One region of the Pseudomonas sp. GW821-FHT02B10 genome, then DNA from elsewhere that is predicted to be linked to it. Evidence: predicted binding sites of a transcription regulator. Region 1 holds the regulator's gene; each other region holds the start of a gene.

What was found. The regulator FliA, encoded in region 1, starts transcription of late flagellar genes. The targets are predictions, from matches to a motif close to CTAAAGTTTNNNNNNNNNNNGCCGNTAA.
Region 2: AC07VU_RS05440 (methyl-accepting chemotaxis protein) is a predicted target of FliA. The motif match lies at 2,049-2,076, and genes of this name have one in related genera.
Region 3: AC07VU_RS14690 (flagellar protein MotY) is a predicted target of FliA. The motif match lies at 2,376-2,403, and genes of this name have one in related genera.
Region 4: AC07VU_RS13600 (methyl-accepting chemotaxis protein) is a predicted target of FliA. The motif match lies at 1,739-1,766, and genes of this name have one in related genera.

What each region holds. Positions count from the first base shown of each region.
Region 1 covers NZ_JBWKVU010000011.1:144,815-149,048, forward strand. The annotation lists gene flhF (flagellar biosynthesis GTPase FlhF) at 1-597, shown strand, start outside; gene fleN (flagellar synthesis regulator FleN) at 716-1,546, shown strand; gene fliA (RNA polymerase sigma factor FliA) at 1,543-2,283, shown strand; gene AC07VU_RS22400 (chemotaxis response regulator CheY) at 2,444-2,815, shown strand; gene AC07VU_RS22405 (protein phosphatase CheZ) at 2,845-3,633, shown strand; gene AC07VU_RS22410 (chemotaxis protein CheA) at 3,646-4,234, shown strand, end outside.
Region 2 covers NZ_JBWKVU010000002.1:347,919-352,152, reverse strand. The annotation lists gene AC07VU_RS05440 (methyl-accepting chemotaxis protein) at 1-1,937, opposite strand, end outside; gene AC07VU_RS05435 (LysR substrate-binding domain-containing protein) at 2,127-3,047, opposite strand; gene AC07VU_RS05430 (NorM family multidrug efflux MATE transporter) at 3,204-4,234, shown strand, end outside.
Region 3 covers NZ_JBWKVU010000005.1:421,125-425,358, reverse strand. The annotation lists gene AC07VU_RS14705 (peroxiredoxin) at 1-522, shown strand, start outside; gene rnt (ribonuclease T) at 593-1,267, opposite strand; gene pyrC (dihydroorotase) at 1,264-2,310, opposite strand; gene AC07VU_RS14690 (flagellar protein MotY) at 2,467-3,375, shown strand; gene AC07VU_RS14685 (argininosuccinate synthase) at 3,505-4,234, shown strand, end outside.
Region 4 covers NZ_JBWKVU010000005.1:195,232-199,465, reverse strand. The annotation lists gene AC07VU_RS13610 (inorganic phosphate transporter) at 1-431, opposite strand, end outside; gene AC07VU_RS13605 (transporter) at 581-1,603, opposite strand; gene AC07VU_RS13600 (methyl-accepting chemotaxis protein) at 1,878-3,503, shown strand; gene AC07VU_RS13595 (PepSY domain-containing protein) at 3,566-3,883, opposite strand; gene AC07VU_RS13590 (sterol desaturase family protein) at 4,036-4,234, shown strand, end outside.

The DNA of each region.
Region 1 (4,234 bases):
CGTTATGTACTCAAGTACGGCGCGCAGAACATCGCGCTGGTGAGCATGGACAGCTACCGCATCGGCGCCCAGGAACAGCTCAAGACCCTGGGCCGGATCCTCAACGTCTCGGTGACCCATGTCGACCCGGGCCAGTCCCTGGCGCAAGCCCTCGATCCGCTGCTGCGCAAGCGTGTGGTGCTGATCGACACCGCCGGCCTGCAAGCCAGCGACCCGGCCCTGCGCATGCAGCTGGAAAGCCTGGCCGGACGTGGCATCCGGGCAAAAAATTATCTGGTCTTGGCAACCACCAGCCAGAAACAGGTTCTAACCGCCGCATACCACAGCTACAAGCGTTGCGGGCTGGCCGGCTGCATCCTGACTAAACTGGATGAAACCGCCAGCCTTGGTGAGGTGTTGAGCCTGGCGATCAGTCATGAACTCCCTGTTGCCTATCTGACCGATGGCCCGCGGATTCCGGACGATCTGCACTTGCCGCGTCGTCACCAGCTGGTCAGTCGTGCGGTGAGCGTGCAGATGCAGGAAGAACCCAGCGAAGAAGCCATGGCTGACATGTTCGCTGACCTCTACCACAACCCGACCAAGCGGGTTGGCTGAGGGAATCATGAAAAGATTGCAATGTACCTACATCGATGGTCTGCCAGGCATTGTTCCGTTGGTGAACGCGCAGCCAGTTATGTGGCCCCGTCTAAGTAAGACAAGGTAAAGAACGAACATGGGCAGCATGCATCCCGTACAGGTGATCGCGGTGACCGGCGGCAAAGGTGGCGTCGGCAAGACTAACGTGTCAGTGAACTTGTCCCTGGCCCTAGCGGAGCTCGGCCGGCGCGTCATGCTGCTGGACGCCGACCTGGGCCTGGCCAACGTCGACGTGCTATTGGGGCTGACCCCCAAACGGACCCTCGCCGACGTGATCGAAGGCCGCTGCGAGCTGCGCGATGTGCTGCTGCAGGGGCCGGGTGGAATCCGTATCGTGCCGGCGGCGTCCGGCACCCAGAGCATGGTTCATCTGAGCCCGGCGCAGCATGCCGGCCTGATCCAGGCCTTCAGCGACATCGGCGACAACCTCGATGTGCTGGTGATCGACACCGCCGCCGGCATCGGCGACTCGGTGGTCAGCTTCGTCCGCGCGGCCCAGGAAGTATTGCTGGTGGTCTGCGACGAGCCGACCTCGATCACCGACGCCTACGCGCTGATCAAGCTGCTCAACCGCGACTACGGCATGAACCGCTTCCGCGTGCTCGCCAACATGGCGCAGAGCCCGCAGGAAGGGCGCAACCTGTTCGCCAAGTTGACCAAGGTCACGGATCGCTTCCTGGACGTGGCCCTACAATATGTCGGCGCCGTGCCTTACGACGAATGCGTGCGCAAGGCCGTGCAAAAGCAGCGTGCGGTCTATGAGGCGTTTCCGCGTTCGAAATGCGCGCTGGCATTCAAGGCCATCGCGCAGAAGGTCGATACCTGGCCGTTGCCGGCCAACCCACGTGGACATCTGGAATTTTTCGTCGAGCGGCTCGTGCATCAGACAGCGGGACCGGTGCTATGAGCGCCAGCGGCTACAACCTTTACAAAAAGTCGGCACGTGACAGCCAGTACGAATTGATCGAGCGCTATGCACCGCTGGTCAAGCGTATTGCCTATCACTTGCTGGCGCGCCTGCCGGCCAGTGTCCAGGTCGAAGACCTGATCCAGGCCGGGATGATCGGTCTGCTCGAAGTGTCGACCAAGTACGACGCGAGCAAGGGCGCGAGTTTCGAGACCTACGCGGGTATCCGTATCCGCGGTGCGATGCTCGATGAGGTCCGTAAAGGTGACTGGGCGCCGCGTTCGGTACATCGCAATACCCGGATGGTGAGCGATGCCATTCGCGCAATTGAAGCTAAAACCGGTCGTGACGCTAAAGATCATGAAGTTGCGGCCGAACTTCAATTGAGTCTCGACGATTATTACGGGATTTTGAACGACACCTTGGGCAGTCGCCTGTTCAGCTTCGACGACCTGTTGCAGGACGGCGAGCATGAAGGGCTGCATGAGGATGGCGCGAGTGCTCATCTCGAGCCGTCGCGCGACCTGGAGGACGAACGTTTCCAGGCCGCGCTGGCGGACGCGATTGCCAATTTGCCGGAGCGTGAGCGACTGGTCTTGGCGCTGTACTACGACGAAGAGCTGAACCTCAAGGAAATCGGTGAGGTCCTGGGGGTCAGCGAATCGCGGGTCAGCCAGTTACACAGCCAGTGCGCGGCCCGTTTGCGGGGGCGTTTGGGAGAGTGGCGAGCGCGCTGACAGGCAGTGTGGGGGACACTGCGGACGAGACTGGCACGACGTGGCCGGACTTGCGGTGTGTATTCCATGCAGTCGTTGAGTGCTCTGCCTGATTGATTGAATGGCGCGTTCAGGTGCTGGACGCGTTTAAGACTGCTTGGAGGTCGAATTGGACAAGAACATGAAAATCCTCATCGTTGATGACTTCTCAACGATGCGGCGGATCATAAAAAACCTGTTGCGTGACCTGGGGTTCACCAACACGGTCGAGGCTGACGATGGCACCACTGCCATTCCGGTCCTCAACAGTGGGAGCATCGACTTTCTGGTAACGGACTGGAACATGCCCGGCATGACCGGTATCGATCTGCTGCGCCATGTGCGCGCCGATGAAAAACTCAAGCACCTGCCGGTACTCATGGTGACCGCTGAAGCCAAGCGCGAACAGATCATCGAAGCTGCCCAGGCCGGCGTAAACGGTTATGTGGTCAAGCCCTTCACGGCCCAGGCGTTGAAAGAGAAGATCGAGAAGATCTTCGAACGCATCGGTTGAGAGTGGAATCATTCCGCCACGGGGGAGCTATGGAGCACAACGAATCTTCATTGGGCGATTTCGAATCGACCCTGAAAAAACACGCACTCGAACTGGTCGACAGCCTTGAAAAAGGCAAGTTCGGCGAAGCCGTGCAACTGATCCATGAGCTCAACCAGACCCGTGACCGCGGCCTGTACCAGGAGGTCGGCAAGCTCACCCGCGAGCTGCATAGCGCCATCGTCAATTTCCAGATTGACCCGCATATGCCGCAAGCCGAGGAAGTTTCACAGATCACGGATGCCACCGAGCGCCTGTCCTATGTGGTCAGGCTGACCGAGGCCGCGGCCAACCGCACCATGGATCTGGTCGAGAGCGCCACCCCGCTGGTCAATGGCCTGAGTAGCGAAGCCCAGGCCCTGAGCGCCGATTGGGGGCGTTTCATGCGCCGCGAACTGGGCGCCGAGGAATTCCGCGACCTGGCCCGCCGGGTGGACGGTTTCCTGACCCGCAGCGAGCAAGACACGCGTGCGGTATCGAGCAACCTCAACGACATTCTGCTGGCGCAGGATTACCAGGACTTGACCGGTCAGGTGATCAAGCGCGTGACCCAGTTGGTCACCGAAGTCGAGAGCAACCTGCTCAAACTGGTCCTGATGGCCAGCCAGGTCGATCGTTTTGCCGGCATCGAACATGACCGTGAATCGATCCTCGCTGAAAAAGATCCGCAAAAACATCTGGCCAAGGGTGAAGGTCCGCAGATTCATGCCGATAAACGTGAAGACGTTGTATCCGGTCAGGACGATGTCGACGATTTGCTTTCCAGCCTTGGATTCTAGGAGCACCCATACATGAGCTTCGGCGCCGATGAAGAAATCCTTCAGGATTTTCTGGTTGAGGCCGGCGAGATTCTAGAGCAACTGTCCGAACAACTGGTCGAGCTGGAAAGCCGGCCGGACGATGCGGATCTGCTCAACGCAATTTTTCGCGGTTTTCACACTGTAAAAGGGGGCGCCGGCTTCCTCCAGCTCAACGAGCTGGTGGAGTGCTGCCACATCGCCGAGAACGTGTTCGACATCCTGCGCAAGGGTGAGCGTCGCGTCGACGCGGAACTGATGGACGTAGTGCTCGAAGCGCTGGACGCAGTGAACGGCATGTTCGGCCAGGTGCGCGAGCGTACCGAGATCACCGCCGCCACTCCGGAGCTGCTGGCTGCCCTGGCCCGTCTGGCCGAGCCTGCGGGGGCCGAGGAGGTCGCCGCGCCGGTGGCCGACGTTGAGACAGTTGTTGAAGCCGTTGCCGAGCCGGTCGCCGAGTCGACCGAAAGCGAGTCCGGCGATATCACCGACAGCGAGTTCGAGCAGCTGCTCGATTCGCTCAATGCCGCCAAGGCCGAGGCCGAAGCCCCGGCTGCTGTTGCTCCCGCGGCACCCGCCGCCG
Region 2 (4,234 bases), on a different contig from region 1:
AGCTTCTCCAGCTCCTTGGCGGTGATCGCCAGGTTCGATACCACTTCGCGCTGTTCGCTGTTGGCCAGGGCAATGCTCTGCAGGTTGCTGCTGAGCAGGGTCGCCGTGCTGCTCTGCTCCTGGGTCGCGGTGGTGATCGCGGCGAACTGCTGGCCGGCCGAGCGGCTCTGCTCGTCGATGCGCGCCAGGGCCGAGGCGACATTGGCGTTGCGCGACAGGCCTTCCTGCATCAACACATTGCCCTGCTCCATGGTGGCGATGGCGTTGCCGGTTTCCTGCTGGATGCTGTTGATCATCCCCGAGATTTCGTCGGTGGCTTCGCGGGTGCGCGAAGCCAGGTTGCGTACCTCGTCGGCGACCACGGCAAAGCCGCGGCCTTGTTCGCCGGCGCGCGCGGCTTCGATGGCGGCGTTGAGCGCCAGCAGGTTGGTCTGGTCGGCAATCGCGGTGATCACCCCGACGATGCCGCCGATTTCCTCGGAGCGCTGGCCCAGGGTGTTGATCACCGTGGCCGTGCTGTTCAAGGCGCCGGCGATCTGCTCCAGCGACGCCGAGGCTTCCTCCATCGAGGTGCGGCCGATCCGGGTCTGCTGGGCATTTTCCTGGGCCAGGCGCTCGGTGTTGCCCATGTTGTCGGCGATATTCAGCGAGGTGGCGCTGAACTCCTCCACCGCCCCGGCCATGCTGCTGATCTCGCCCGACTGCTGTTCCATACCCTCGTACGCCCCGCCCGACAACCCGGACAACGCCTGGGCCCGGCCATTGACCTCCGCGGCAGCCTTGCGGATGTGCTCGACCATGGTCGACAGGGCCTGGCCCATCTGGTTGAAGCTGCCTGCCAACTGGCCGATCTCATCCTGGCTGGAGACATTCAGGCGCGCACTCAGGTCGCCTTTACCCAAGGCATCGGCCTGGCGCACCAGGTCGCCCAGCGGCGCAAGCTTGCTGCGCAGCAGCCAGACCGTGGCGCCCACCGCCAGCAGCATTGCCAACAGGCTGCCGATGACCAGCCGCAGACCGACGCTCCAGGTCACCGCGCGAATCTCGGCCTTCGGCATGCTCGCCACCACCGACCAGGGCCCGCCTTCGAAAGGGACGGCGACACTGTAGAAGTCCTCGTTCTTGTCGCTCCAGAAGTGGCCCTTGCCCGGCTGCCTGGCCAGTTCAGCGATGGTCGCCCCCGCCGGTTCCAGGGCCTGCACGCCGGCCGGCGGCACCAGCCACTTCTGCTGTTCGTCGAGCAACGCCAGGGAACCGGTCTGGCCGATGCGGAAGCGCTTGAGGTTGTCGAACTGGGCGTTCTGCGCGTCGGTGTAGTCGAAGCCGACGAACAGCACCGCAATCACCTGGCCGGCGCTGTCCCTCACCGGCGTGTATTGGGTCATGTACAGGCGCTCGAAGAGCAGCGCGCGGCCGACATAGCTCTGCCCCGCCATGAGTTTCTGGTAAGCCGGGTGCGCGTGGTCCAGCAGGGTGCCGATGGCGCGGCTGCCGTCCTGCTTACTCAGCGAGGTGCTGACGCGGATGAAGTCGTCACCGCTGCGCACGAACACCGTCGCCACGCCGGCGGTCATCTGCTTGAACTCGTCGACCTCCTCGAAATTGTTGTTCAGCACAACATCACCCAGGTGCAGGCCCGGGGTCTGGGTACCGGCCACGGTCACCGGCTGGTCCGGGTGCAGGCTCAGGCCGCCGCTGAAACGCTTTTCGAACAGCCCGCTCAGGCGCTGGGTACTTTCGCGCAGGGTGCCGTGGAAGGTATTGAGCTGGTCGGCCAGCAGCCGTGCCTCACTGGCCAGGTGTTCTTCCCGGGTGGCGAGGTTGGCGGCGTCCAGCGAGCGCAGGGCGAAGACAGTACTGCCGCTGATCACGATCGCCAGTACCACGGCGAGTGCGAGACCAAGCTGCGAGGCGATCCGGGCACGAGGTTGAGGCATGACAGCTCCTGGCCGAGAGACCGGATCGTCCTGATCGCGTCACACGCTCGGCAATGGTTCTAATAAGAATGAGATGTCGAAACCTTTCAGAACGAAGGTTCCACTTCCAAGGATTCGGCGGCGCCGATCAATACTTGAGCGCGTTGGATGGGTATCGCGCAGGCCCCTGGTCACGGGGCCTTCATCGTTTCAGCCGAGACGCTCTACGTCGGGCAATTGCATGGCGCGGACCTCGTTCTGGAGAAAATCGCTGAGGCGGCGCAAACGTTCACCTCCAGGCCGGGTCTTGGGCCAGACCAGGTAGTAATTCTCGCCACTGGCCACCGCCGTCGGCCAGGGCAGGCTCAGGCGTCCCTGGGCCACATCCTCGGCCACCATCAGCAAGTCGCCCATGGAAACCCCATAGCCGCGGGCCGCGGCGATCATGCCCAGTTCCAAGGTGTCGAAGACCTGCCCGCCCTTGAGCGAGACCTGCTCGGACAGGCCCATGCGCTCCAGCCAGTTGCGCCAGTCGCGGCGATCCGGGGTCGGGTGCAGCAGCTCGGTGGCCGCCAGCCGCGCTACATCCCACGGCTGGTCGTTGAGCAGGTTCGGCGCGCCCACCGGGATCAGCAGTTCCGGAAACAGGTAGCTGGCCTCCCAGTCCGGCGGAAAGTGGCCATTGCTCAGCAGCACCGCGCAGTCGAAGGGCTCCTGGTTGAAGTCCACCGAGTCGACGTCCATCCAGGCGCTGGTCAGTTGCACTTCGTTGCCCGGTTGCAGATGGCGGAAGCGGCTCAGGCGCGCCAGCAGCCAGCGCATGGTCAGGGTCGAGGGCGCCTTCATGCGCAGAATGCCGTCTTCGGCGCGCAAGGTATCGCAGGCGCGCTCGAGGGCGGTGAAGCCTTCACGGATGCCTGGCAGCAGCAGGCGCGCGGCTTCGGTCAGTTGCAGGTTGCGCCCGCTGCGCTGGAACAGCCGGCAGGCGAAGTGGTCTTCCAGGGTGCGGATATGCCGGCTGACCGCACTCTGGGTGATCGACAGCTCCTCGGCCGCGCGGGTGAACGAGCTGTATCGCGCCGCGGCTTCAAAGGCGCGCAAGGCATACAGGGGCGGAAGACGACGGGGCATGGCAGCACTCCACAGGCGCAATGGCGCCAACTTACCAGAATCCGCAAGCATGAGTTTTAATCATGCCACCAATCGTTTTTATCCCTTTGTGAAAGTCGCCCAGAGCGCCGAGAATCAACCCTCTTAACTGCCTCCCCCGTATCGAGACCGATGACCATGCAGCATCCAGCACGCACCGAACTCTGGGCCATCCTGCGGCTGGCCGGGCCGCTGATCGCCTCACAGTTGGCGCATATGCTGATGGTGCTGACCGACACCCTGATGATGGCCCGCCTCAGCCCGGAAGCCCTGGCCGGCGGTGGCCTGGGCGCGGCCACCTATTCGTTCGTGTCGATCTTCTGCATCGGCGTGATCGCAGCGGTCGGCACCCTGGTCGCGATTCGCCAGGGCGCCGGCGACATCGAAGGCGCCGCGCGCCTGACCCAGGCCGGCCTCTGGCTGGCGTGGCTGATGGCGCTGGTCGCCGGCCTGCTGCTGTGGAACCTCAAGCCGGTGTTGCTGCTGTTCGGCCAGACCGAAACCAACGTGCAGTCCGCCGGCCAGTTCCTGCTGATCCTGCCGTTCGCCCTGCCCGGCTACCTGAGCTTCATGGCCCTACGCGGCTTCACCAGCGCCATCGGCCGCGCCACGCCGGTGATGGTCATCAGCCTGGCCGGCACCGTGGCCAACTTCCTGCTCAACTACGCCTTGATCACCGGCATGTTCGGCCTGCCGAAGCTGGGCCTGGTGGGGATCGGCCTGGTCACCGCGATCGTCGCCAACTGCATGGCCCTGGCGCTGGCCTGGCACATCAAGCGCCACCCGGCCTATGCCGCCTACCCGCTGCGCCAGGGCCTGGCGCGGCCCAATCGCCACTACCTGCGGGAACTCTGGCGGCTGGGCCTGCCCATCGGCGGCACCTACGCGGTGGAAGTCGGGCTGTTCGCCTTCGCCGCGCTATGCATGGGCACCATGGGCAGCACCCAGCTGGCGGCGCACCAGATCGCCCTGCAGATCGTTTCCGTGGCCTTCATGGTGCCGGCCGGGATCTCCTACGCGATCACCATGCGCATCGGCCAGCACTACGGTGCCGGGCAGCTGTTGCACGCGCGTATGGCCGGCCGGGTCGGGATCGCCTTTGGCGGCGCGGCCATGCTGGGTTTCGCCATGGTCTTCTGGCTGCTGCCGAACCAGTTGATCGGGCTGTT
Region 3 (4,234 bases), on a different contig from region 1:
ACCCTGTCCTCGGCCATCAAAGGCAAATACGGCCTGGTGTTCTTCTACCCGCTGGACTTCACCTTCGTCTGCCCGTCCGAGCTGATCGCCCTGGACCACCGCATGGCTGACTTCAAGGCACGCAACGTTGAAGTGATCGCTGTTTCGATCGACTCGCACTTCACCCACAACGCCTGGCGCAACACCCCGATCAATGCCGGTGGCATCGGTCAGGTCCAGTACATCATGGCTGCCGACATGAAGCACGACATCGCCAAGGCCTACGACGTTGAGTCCGAAGGCGGCGTGGCTTTCCGTGGCGCGTTCCTGATCGACGACAAAGGTGTCGTTCGTTCGCAGATCGTCAACGACCTGCCGCTGGGCCGTAACATGGAAGAGCTGATCCGTCTGGTCGACGCTCTGCAGTTCCACGAAGAGCACGGCGAAGTCTGCCCGGCCAACTGGAAGAAAGGCGACAAGGGTATGACTGCTTCGCCAGAAGGCGTTGCTGCTTACCTGAGCGAGAACGCTGGCAAGCTGTAAGCCGCGCTTCACGCATAAAAAAACCGGCCCCAGGGCCGGTTTTTTTATGCGCGGTCGTTCAGCGGCAGTATCAGTCGTTGAAGTCTTGCCAGCCGCCCATTTCCTTCCAGCGATTGACGATGCCGCAGAACAGGTCGGCAGTCTTCTCGGTGTCGTAGCGGGCGGAATGCGCCTCACGGCCATCGAAGTCGATATCGGCAGCCTGGCACGCCTTGGCCAGCACGGTTTGGCCATAAGCCAGGCCGGCAAGCGTCGCGGTGTCGAAGCTGGAGAACGGATGAAACGGGTTGCGCTTCATGTCCAGGCGCGCGACAGCCGCGTTGAGGAAGCCCAGATCGAAGCTGCTGTTGTGCCCGACCAGGATCGCGCGCTTGCAGCCGTTGGCCTTCAGCGCCTTGCGCACGCTGCGGAAGATATCGTTCAGCGCGGTTTCTTCACTGACGGCCATGCGCAGCGGATGGTCGAGCTTGATCCCGGTGAACTCCAGCGCCGCGGCTTCGATGTTGGCGCCTTCGAAAGGCTCTACGCGGAAAAATAGGGTGTGTTCGGGGAACACGAAGCCCTTTTCGTCCATGCCGATGATGGTCGCGGCAATTTCCAGCAAGGCGTCGGTGGCCGAGTTGAAACCACCGGTTTCAACGTCGACGACTACCGGCAGGTAACCACGAAAGCGTGCCGCCATTGGATGACGCGAGCCACCACCGTTGTGACCGTCCTGCTCGTCGTCGAAATGGTCTTCACTCACGCGTGTTCCTCCAGCAGGCGCCAGCGCAGTTTTTCACCGGCGCGCAGCGGGATGACGGTCAGCTCGCCGAAAGGCAGGCTGGCAGGGGCGGTCCATTCTTCACGAACCAGGGTGATGCGATCGGTGTTGGCCGGCAGGCCGTAGAAGCGTGGGCCGTTGAGGCTGGCAAAGGCTTCCAGCTTGTCCAGCGCGTTGCGCTGTTCGAAGGCTTCGGCGTACAACTCGATCGCGGCATAGGCGGTGTAGCAACCGGCACAGCCGCAGGCCGCTTCTTTGGCATGCTGGGCGTGGGGCGCGGAGTCGGTGCCGAGGAAGAACTTCTGGTTGCCGCTGGCGGCAGCGTCGAGCAGCGCTTCCTGGTGCACGTTGCGCTTGAGAATCGGCAGGCAATAGAAGTGCGGGCGAATGCCGCCAACCAGCATGTGGTTGCGGTTGTACAGCAGGTGATGGGCGGTGATGGTCGCGCCAACGTTGGCCGAGGCCTCGTTGACGAACTGCACGGCGTCACGGGTGGTGATGTGTTCGAACACCACCTTGAGCGTCGGAAAGCGCTCGACGACACGGCGCATGTGCTCGTCGATGAACAGCTTCTCGCGGTCGAACACGTCGACTTCACCGCGGGTGACTTCACCGTGGATCAGCAGCGGCAGGCCGACTTCGGCCATGGCCTCCAGCGCCGGGAAGATCTTGTCGATGCTGGTGACGCCCGAGTCCGAGTTGGTGGTCGCACCGGCTGGGTAGAGCTTGGCGGCATGGACGAAACCACTGGCCTTGGCCGCGCGAACTTCTTCGGGCTGGGTGCGATCGGTAAGGTAGAGCACCATCAGCGGCTCGAAGCGGCTGCCGGCCGGCCGCGCAGCGAGAATGCGCTGGCGATAGGCATCGGCTTCAGCGGCGTTGCGCACTGGAGGTACCAGGTTAGGCATGATGATGGCGCGGCCAAAGGTGCGCGCGACATCCGCGACAGTATTGGTCAACACGGCACCATCGCGAAGATGAATATGCCAGTCGTCGGGACGCAGCAGGGTCAGGCGGTCGGACATTGGGGATTCCAGGCGGGTCAAACTCCAGTGAATGCTACCGGAAAAGACTCTTCCAGGCACTCGCTATCAAGTTTTGCGTGAAGCTTCCGATATCCCGAAGGTATGCCGTAAACAGGCATTTCGATTTTCGTGATGTACAAGTCAGTGGAGCCTCCCGTGCGCCAGCGTTATCTAGCCTTGCTCAGTGTGTTCGCCTGCCTTCCCGCGATGGCGCTGACTTTCCAGACCCGTCTGGAGAGCATTGAGTGGACGGTCGAAGGCGATAAATTCGAGTGCCGTCTGAGCCAGCCGATCACCGATTTCGGTTCCGGGGAGTTCGTGCGTCGCGCCGGCGAGCAGGCGACCTTTCGCCTCAAGGCCTACAACCCGATGCTTGCTGGCGGTTCGGCCACGCTGCTCGCGGCGGCTGCGCCGTGGCAGCCGGGACGGGGCGACATCAACCTGGGTTCGGTACGGCTCGGCAGCGGCGATGTGCTGTTCAACAGCTCGCAACTGCAGGCCGGGCGACTGATCGGTGGATTGATGGATGGGCGCAGCCCGGTGGTTCGCCACTACTCCCGCGAGGGTGGGGTGTCCGAGGTGCGCTTGTTGCCAGTCAAGTTCAGCAAGGCGTATGGCGACTACCAACGCTGTGTCGCCAAGTTGCTGCCGAAGAATTTCGATCAGGTCAGGCAATCCGAGGTCGGCTTCCCCGGGGGCGGCATCGACCTGGACGCGAAAGCCAAGGCCAGGCTGCAGGTGATGCTCGAGTTTCTCAAGGCCGATCCGACGGTCAATCACATCCAGCTCGATGGCCATTCGGACAACAGCGGCAACCGCTTGACCAACCGTGACCTGTCGCGGCGCCGGGCGCTGGCGGTGATGGAGTTCTTCAAGGCCAATGGCATTCCCGAGTCGCAGATCGAGATGCGTTTCCACGGTGAGCGCTACCCGTTGGCGCCCAACACCAATGCGGCGAACCGGGCGAAGAATCGTCGGGTCAACGTACAGCTGCAACGTGTCCCGGTCGCGGAAAAACCGGTACCCCAGGCCGCTGCCCCCGCCAATGCCGCGGCGACTTCCTGAAACGGCTGTCGTCGTCGCGCACTCGACATAATCTGTCGCTTCGTCGTCATAAGCTGTCGCGCCTCTGTAAATTATCCGCGTTGATCGGTAGACTTGACGGCTTTCCGTAGAACCCCGTGGAGTGATGGCATGGCGGACGTAAACAAGGTCGTTCTGGCGTATTCCGGCGGCCTGGACACTTCGGTGATCCTCAAGTGGCTGCAGGATACTTATAACTGTGAAGTGGTGACGTTCACCGCTGACCTGGGTCAGGGCGAAGAGGTCGAACCTGCACGTGCCAAGGCGCAAGCCATGGGCGTGAAAGAGATCTACATCGATGATCTGCGCGAAGAGTTCGTCCGCGATTTCGTTTTCCCGATGTTCCGCGCCAACACCGTTTACGAAGGTGAGTACCTGCTGGGTACCTCCATCGCTCGTCCGTTGATCGCCAAGCGCCTGATCGAGATCGCCAACGAAACCGGTGCCGACGCCATTTCCCACGGCGCTACCGGCAAGGGCAACGACCAGGTTCGTTTCGAGCTGGGCGCCTACGCCTTGAAACCAGGGGTGAAAGTGATTGCTCCCTGGCGTGAGTGGGACCTGCTGTCCCGCGAGAAGCTGATGGACTATGCCGAGAAGCACGCGATCCCGATCGAGCGTCACGGCAAGAAGAAATCCCCGTACTCGATGGATGCCAACCTGCTGCACATCTCCTATGAAGGCGGCGTGCTGGAAGACACCTGGACCGAGCACGAAGAAGACATGTGGCGCTGGACCGTCTCCCCGGAGAAGGCTCCCAACACCCCGACCTACATCGAGCTGACCTACCGCAACGGCGACATCGTGGCGATCGACGGCGTCGAGATGACCCCGGCCACCG
Region 4 (4,234 bases), on a different contig from region 1:
GCCGACGAACCGACCTGCAGGATCAGCTCCACCGGCAGCAGGGCGATGATGCCGAAGGCCACCGCGCCGCTGGACAGCAGCACGCCGAGGAAATTGAAGAAACCCGACCAGACCACCGCGAAATGCGGCGGCAGCGAGTGGGTATAGATCACCGTGGCCACGGCGTTGGCGGTGTCGTGGAAGCCATTGACGAACTCGAAGCCCAGGGCGATCAGCAGCGCCACGCCGAGCAGCAGGAACGGGGTCCAGGTGGTGACCGTGGTGCCCAGCTCGTGCACGTCGTGCATCAGGCTGTAGGCGGTGAACAACAGGCCCATGGCGAGGACCGCGAAGAACACCACCAGGGTGAAGGGGCTGGCTTTTTTCTCCAGCTGCGGTCTGGCTTCGAGGGCGGGGGAAGGGGAGGTGGCGGTCAGGGAAGGGGTGGCCATTGCCGGACAATCCTGTGGCAGGGAGGAGTGTCGCCCATGATCGTTGCCAAATATTACAGAGAGGCTGCCTCAGGTCAGTGTTTGGGTGAATCCTTTAACCATTGGTCAAGAAGCAGCCCCATTTTCTGTAGGAGCGAGCGGGCGGCGGCCTACATATCCTGGCGCTTGCGAAACGCCCAGCGGCCGGCGATGACGGTGAAGGTGGCGACCAGCGCGACGAGGATCCAGAAGCCCTCCGGGTCCTCGGAGAAGGGGATGCCGCCGACGTTCATGCCGAAGAAGCCGGCGATGATGTTGATCGGCAGCGCCAGCACCGTGACCACGGTCAGGGTGAACAGGGTGCGGTTGGTCTGTTCGTTGATATTGGCGGCGATTTCTTCCTGCAGCAGCTTGATCCGTTCGCCGAGGGCGGTGAGGTCGTTGATGATCAGGGCGAACTCCTCGGTGGACTTGCGCAGCTCCTTGACGTCCTCCTTCTGCAGCCACTGCGGCGGACGGTTGAGCAGCCGCAGCAGCGAGCCCGGCTCCAGCGCCAGCAGGCGTTGCAGGCGCACCAGCACCCGGCGCATGGCCCCCAGCTCGGCACGGTTGGTGGAGATCCGCGCGGCCAGCAACTGGTCTTCGATCTGGTCGACGTTGAGGCTGGTCTTGCGCACGATCTGGGTCAGCACTTCGCCCTGGTCGCGCAGCAGGTGCACCAGCAGTTCCAGGGGCGAGCGGAAACGTTCGCCGGCCTTGACCGAGGAGCGCAGCTTGTCCACCGAATGCAAGGGTTGCAGGCGCGCGCTGACGATCAGCCGGCTGCGCACGCAGACCCACAGGGTGGAGATGTCCGAGGAAACCATGCTGCCGAAGTTGAACACCACGTCGTTGACCACCGCCAGCAGGGCCGAGTCCACATGCTCGATACGGGTCGAGCGCGAGCCTTCGTGCAAGGCCTCGAAGAATTCCTCGGGCAGGGCCAGGTGAGTCTGCATCCAGCGTTCGCAGGCGGCATGGGCCAGGTTCAGGTGCAGCCAGAGAAACGCCTCGCCATCGTCCGGCTGTTGCAGGGCTTGCAGGGCCTTGGCCGAATCCAGTTCGCGACCCCGCTCGCCGGGGCGGAACGCAAAGCCGTAGAGCAGGCCGAACAGATCCGAATCGCGATGGGCATGGTCGAGGCTGTGGTTCATGGAGGCTCGCAGGAGGGAAGGCACCTGTAGGCGGTTTTACAGGTTCACTTGAGCCCGATCATCGCAAGGCTTCATGACCATTTTGTGATGGTTCGAAGTGCAATATTCGGCGGTTATAACCGGCTGTCGGAGGCGCTCAAGAAAGCCTGTTTCAGGCCGATCACGCCTACGACGACTGCGCGATCGGCTTGCCCCGGTTTGCCTGACAGGGATGTTCGCACGCTACCCATGCCCGCCTCGGGCGTGCTCTATCCCTGTTGAGAGATCTCATTCGATGTCCTTGCAAAAATCCCTGAGAGCGCAAGTTCTGGCTTTGTTGAGTGGCAGCCTGCTGGCGGTGCTGTTGATCGCGCTGGCGTGTTTTCACTTCCTGTCCAACGGCGTGCAAAGTTATCGCGAACTGATCGAGGGGCCGTTGCGCACCTCGCAGTTGATCGATGAAGCCAACCTGCAATTCAAGGTCCAGGTGCAGGAATGGAAAAACGTGTTGCTGCGTGGCAAGCAGAGCGCCGACCTGAGCAAATACTGGCAGCAGTTCGAGGATCGCCAGCGCGATGTGCAGGGCATTCTTGGCCAGCTGGCGGCCGAGCCCGGCATCGATGCGGCGCTCAAGGGCCGTATCGAGCGCTTGCGTGAAGAGCACCGGGTGCTGGGCACGGCGTACCAGAAAGGCCGCGATGCCTTTGTCGCCGCCGGTGCCGATCCGGCCGCCGGCGATGCAGCGGTCAAGGGCGTGGACCGCGCCACCAGCGAGCAGATGAGCGAACTGGTGAGTGAGCTGCGCAAGCAGGGCAGCGAGCGGTCGCGCGACATCAGCGCCGCCGCCCAGCGCACGGTGTGGATCGGCCTGCTGGTGATGCTGGCCTCGGGGTTGCTGATTGGCCTGCTGAGCCTGTGGCTGGTCAACCGCAGCCTGGTGGAGCCGATCCGCCAGTTGATCGACTACGTGGCGCAACTCAGCCGTGGGCGGATTGCCGAGCGCGTGGCCAGCAGTCGTCAGGACGAGCTGGGCAAGCTGGCGGTGGCCGCCAACACCTTGCGCGATTTCCTCGCTGAAACCTTCAGCCGCCTGCAGCGCAGCGCCACCGACCTGGACAGCTCCAGCGGCGAGCTGAATGCGATTGCCACCCTGATGTCCCAGGGCACCAACGATCAGTTCAATCGCACCGATCAGGTCGCCACGGCGATGAACGAAATGTCCGCCACCGCCCAGGAAGTGGCGCGCCATGCGGTGGATGCGGCGCGCGCCGCCGATGACGCCGACCAATCGGCCCAGCAGGGCGAGCAGGTGATGCAGGGCACCATCCACACCATCACCCTAATGCGTGGCGAAATCGCCAACACCGCCGAGGTGATCCGCCGTCTGGAAGCCGACAGCGGGCGCATCGGCAAGGTCCTGGAAGTGATCCGCGGCATCGCCGAGCAGACCAACCTGCTGGCGCTCAACGCGGCCATCGAGGCGGCGCGGGCCGGCGAGGCCGGGCGTGGTTTCGCCGTGGTCGCCGACGAGGTACGCAGCCTGGCGCAGCGCACCGCGGCGTCGATCATCGAGATCAACCAGATTATCCAGAGCGTGCAGACCGGCGCGCTGGACGCCGCCCATGCGATCGAGAGTGGCCAGGCGCGCAGCGATGCCAGCGTCGAGCAGGTGACCCAGGCCGGCGCCATGCTGGAGCGGATCACCGAGGCGGTCGAGGCGATCCGCGACATGAACCGGCAGATCGCCACGGCGGCGGAAGAGCAGACCTCGGTGGCCGAGGACATCTCGCGCAACCTGACCGAGATCACCACGATCGCCAGCACCAACCTGGATAATGTGCAGCGCACCGAGCGCGCCAGCCAGAACCTGCACGAGCTGTCGGGGCAGTTGAACGAGGTGACGGCACGCCTGAGTGCCTGATGCGCCAGCGCATGAAAAAGCCGCGTGGCCTTTCGGCCGCGCGGCTTTTTTGTCCTGAAGAATTACTTGTCTTGCTTGTTGCTCAGGACCTTGCCGGTCTTGGCATCCAGGTCGACGTCCCACTCGACGCCCTTGGCGTCACGCAGTTCCACCTGGTAGACGTAGGCGCCGGCCGCTGTTTGCTCAAGCTCGGTGTCGGTGATGTTGGCGGCGGTGGTGCCAGGGTGTTCGGCCAGTGCTGCCTGGTTGAGTTTTTCCAGGTCCATGATGGTGCCAGCCTTGAGCAGGCCCGGGATCAGGTCCGGGCGCACGTCGGCCTGGGCCAGGCCGGCGGTCAGGGTCAGGGCGGTAGCGGCGAACAGGGCAGTCAACGTTTTCATAGGGTCTTTCCTTGGGGTGATTCGTTTAAGTGGGTTCAGGTTAGCCGGTACAACTTAATTCACCCTTAATTCAGCGCAAGCTTTGCGCCGTTTGTTCAATTGCAGTGGCCCTCGGGTCTTTCAAGCTGTGCTCTCGAACAGGAGAGGCAGTGATGAAAGCAATGATCAAAGGCTTGTACGGTCCCGCGTTTTTCGCCGGCTTCATCGGCGCTGGCGTGTGGGTGATGGGCACGCCGGGGCTGGCCCCGGGCTGGTTGCTACTGGTGTTCGCCGGGGCGCTCGGGGTGTCCTTTCTGGCGGAGTGGTGGTTGCCCTATGAGGTGGACTGGAACCGCCCGCAACAGGATCGCT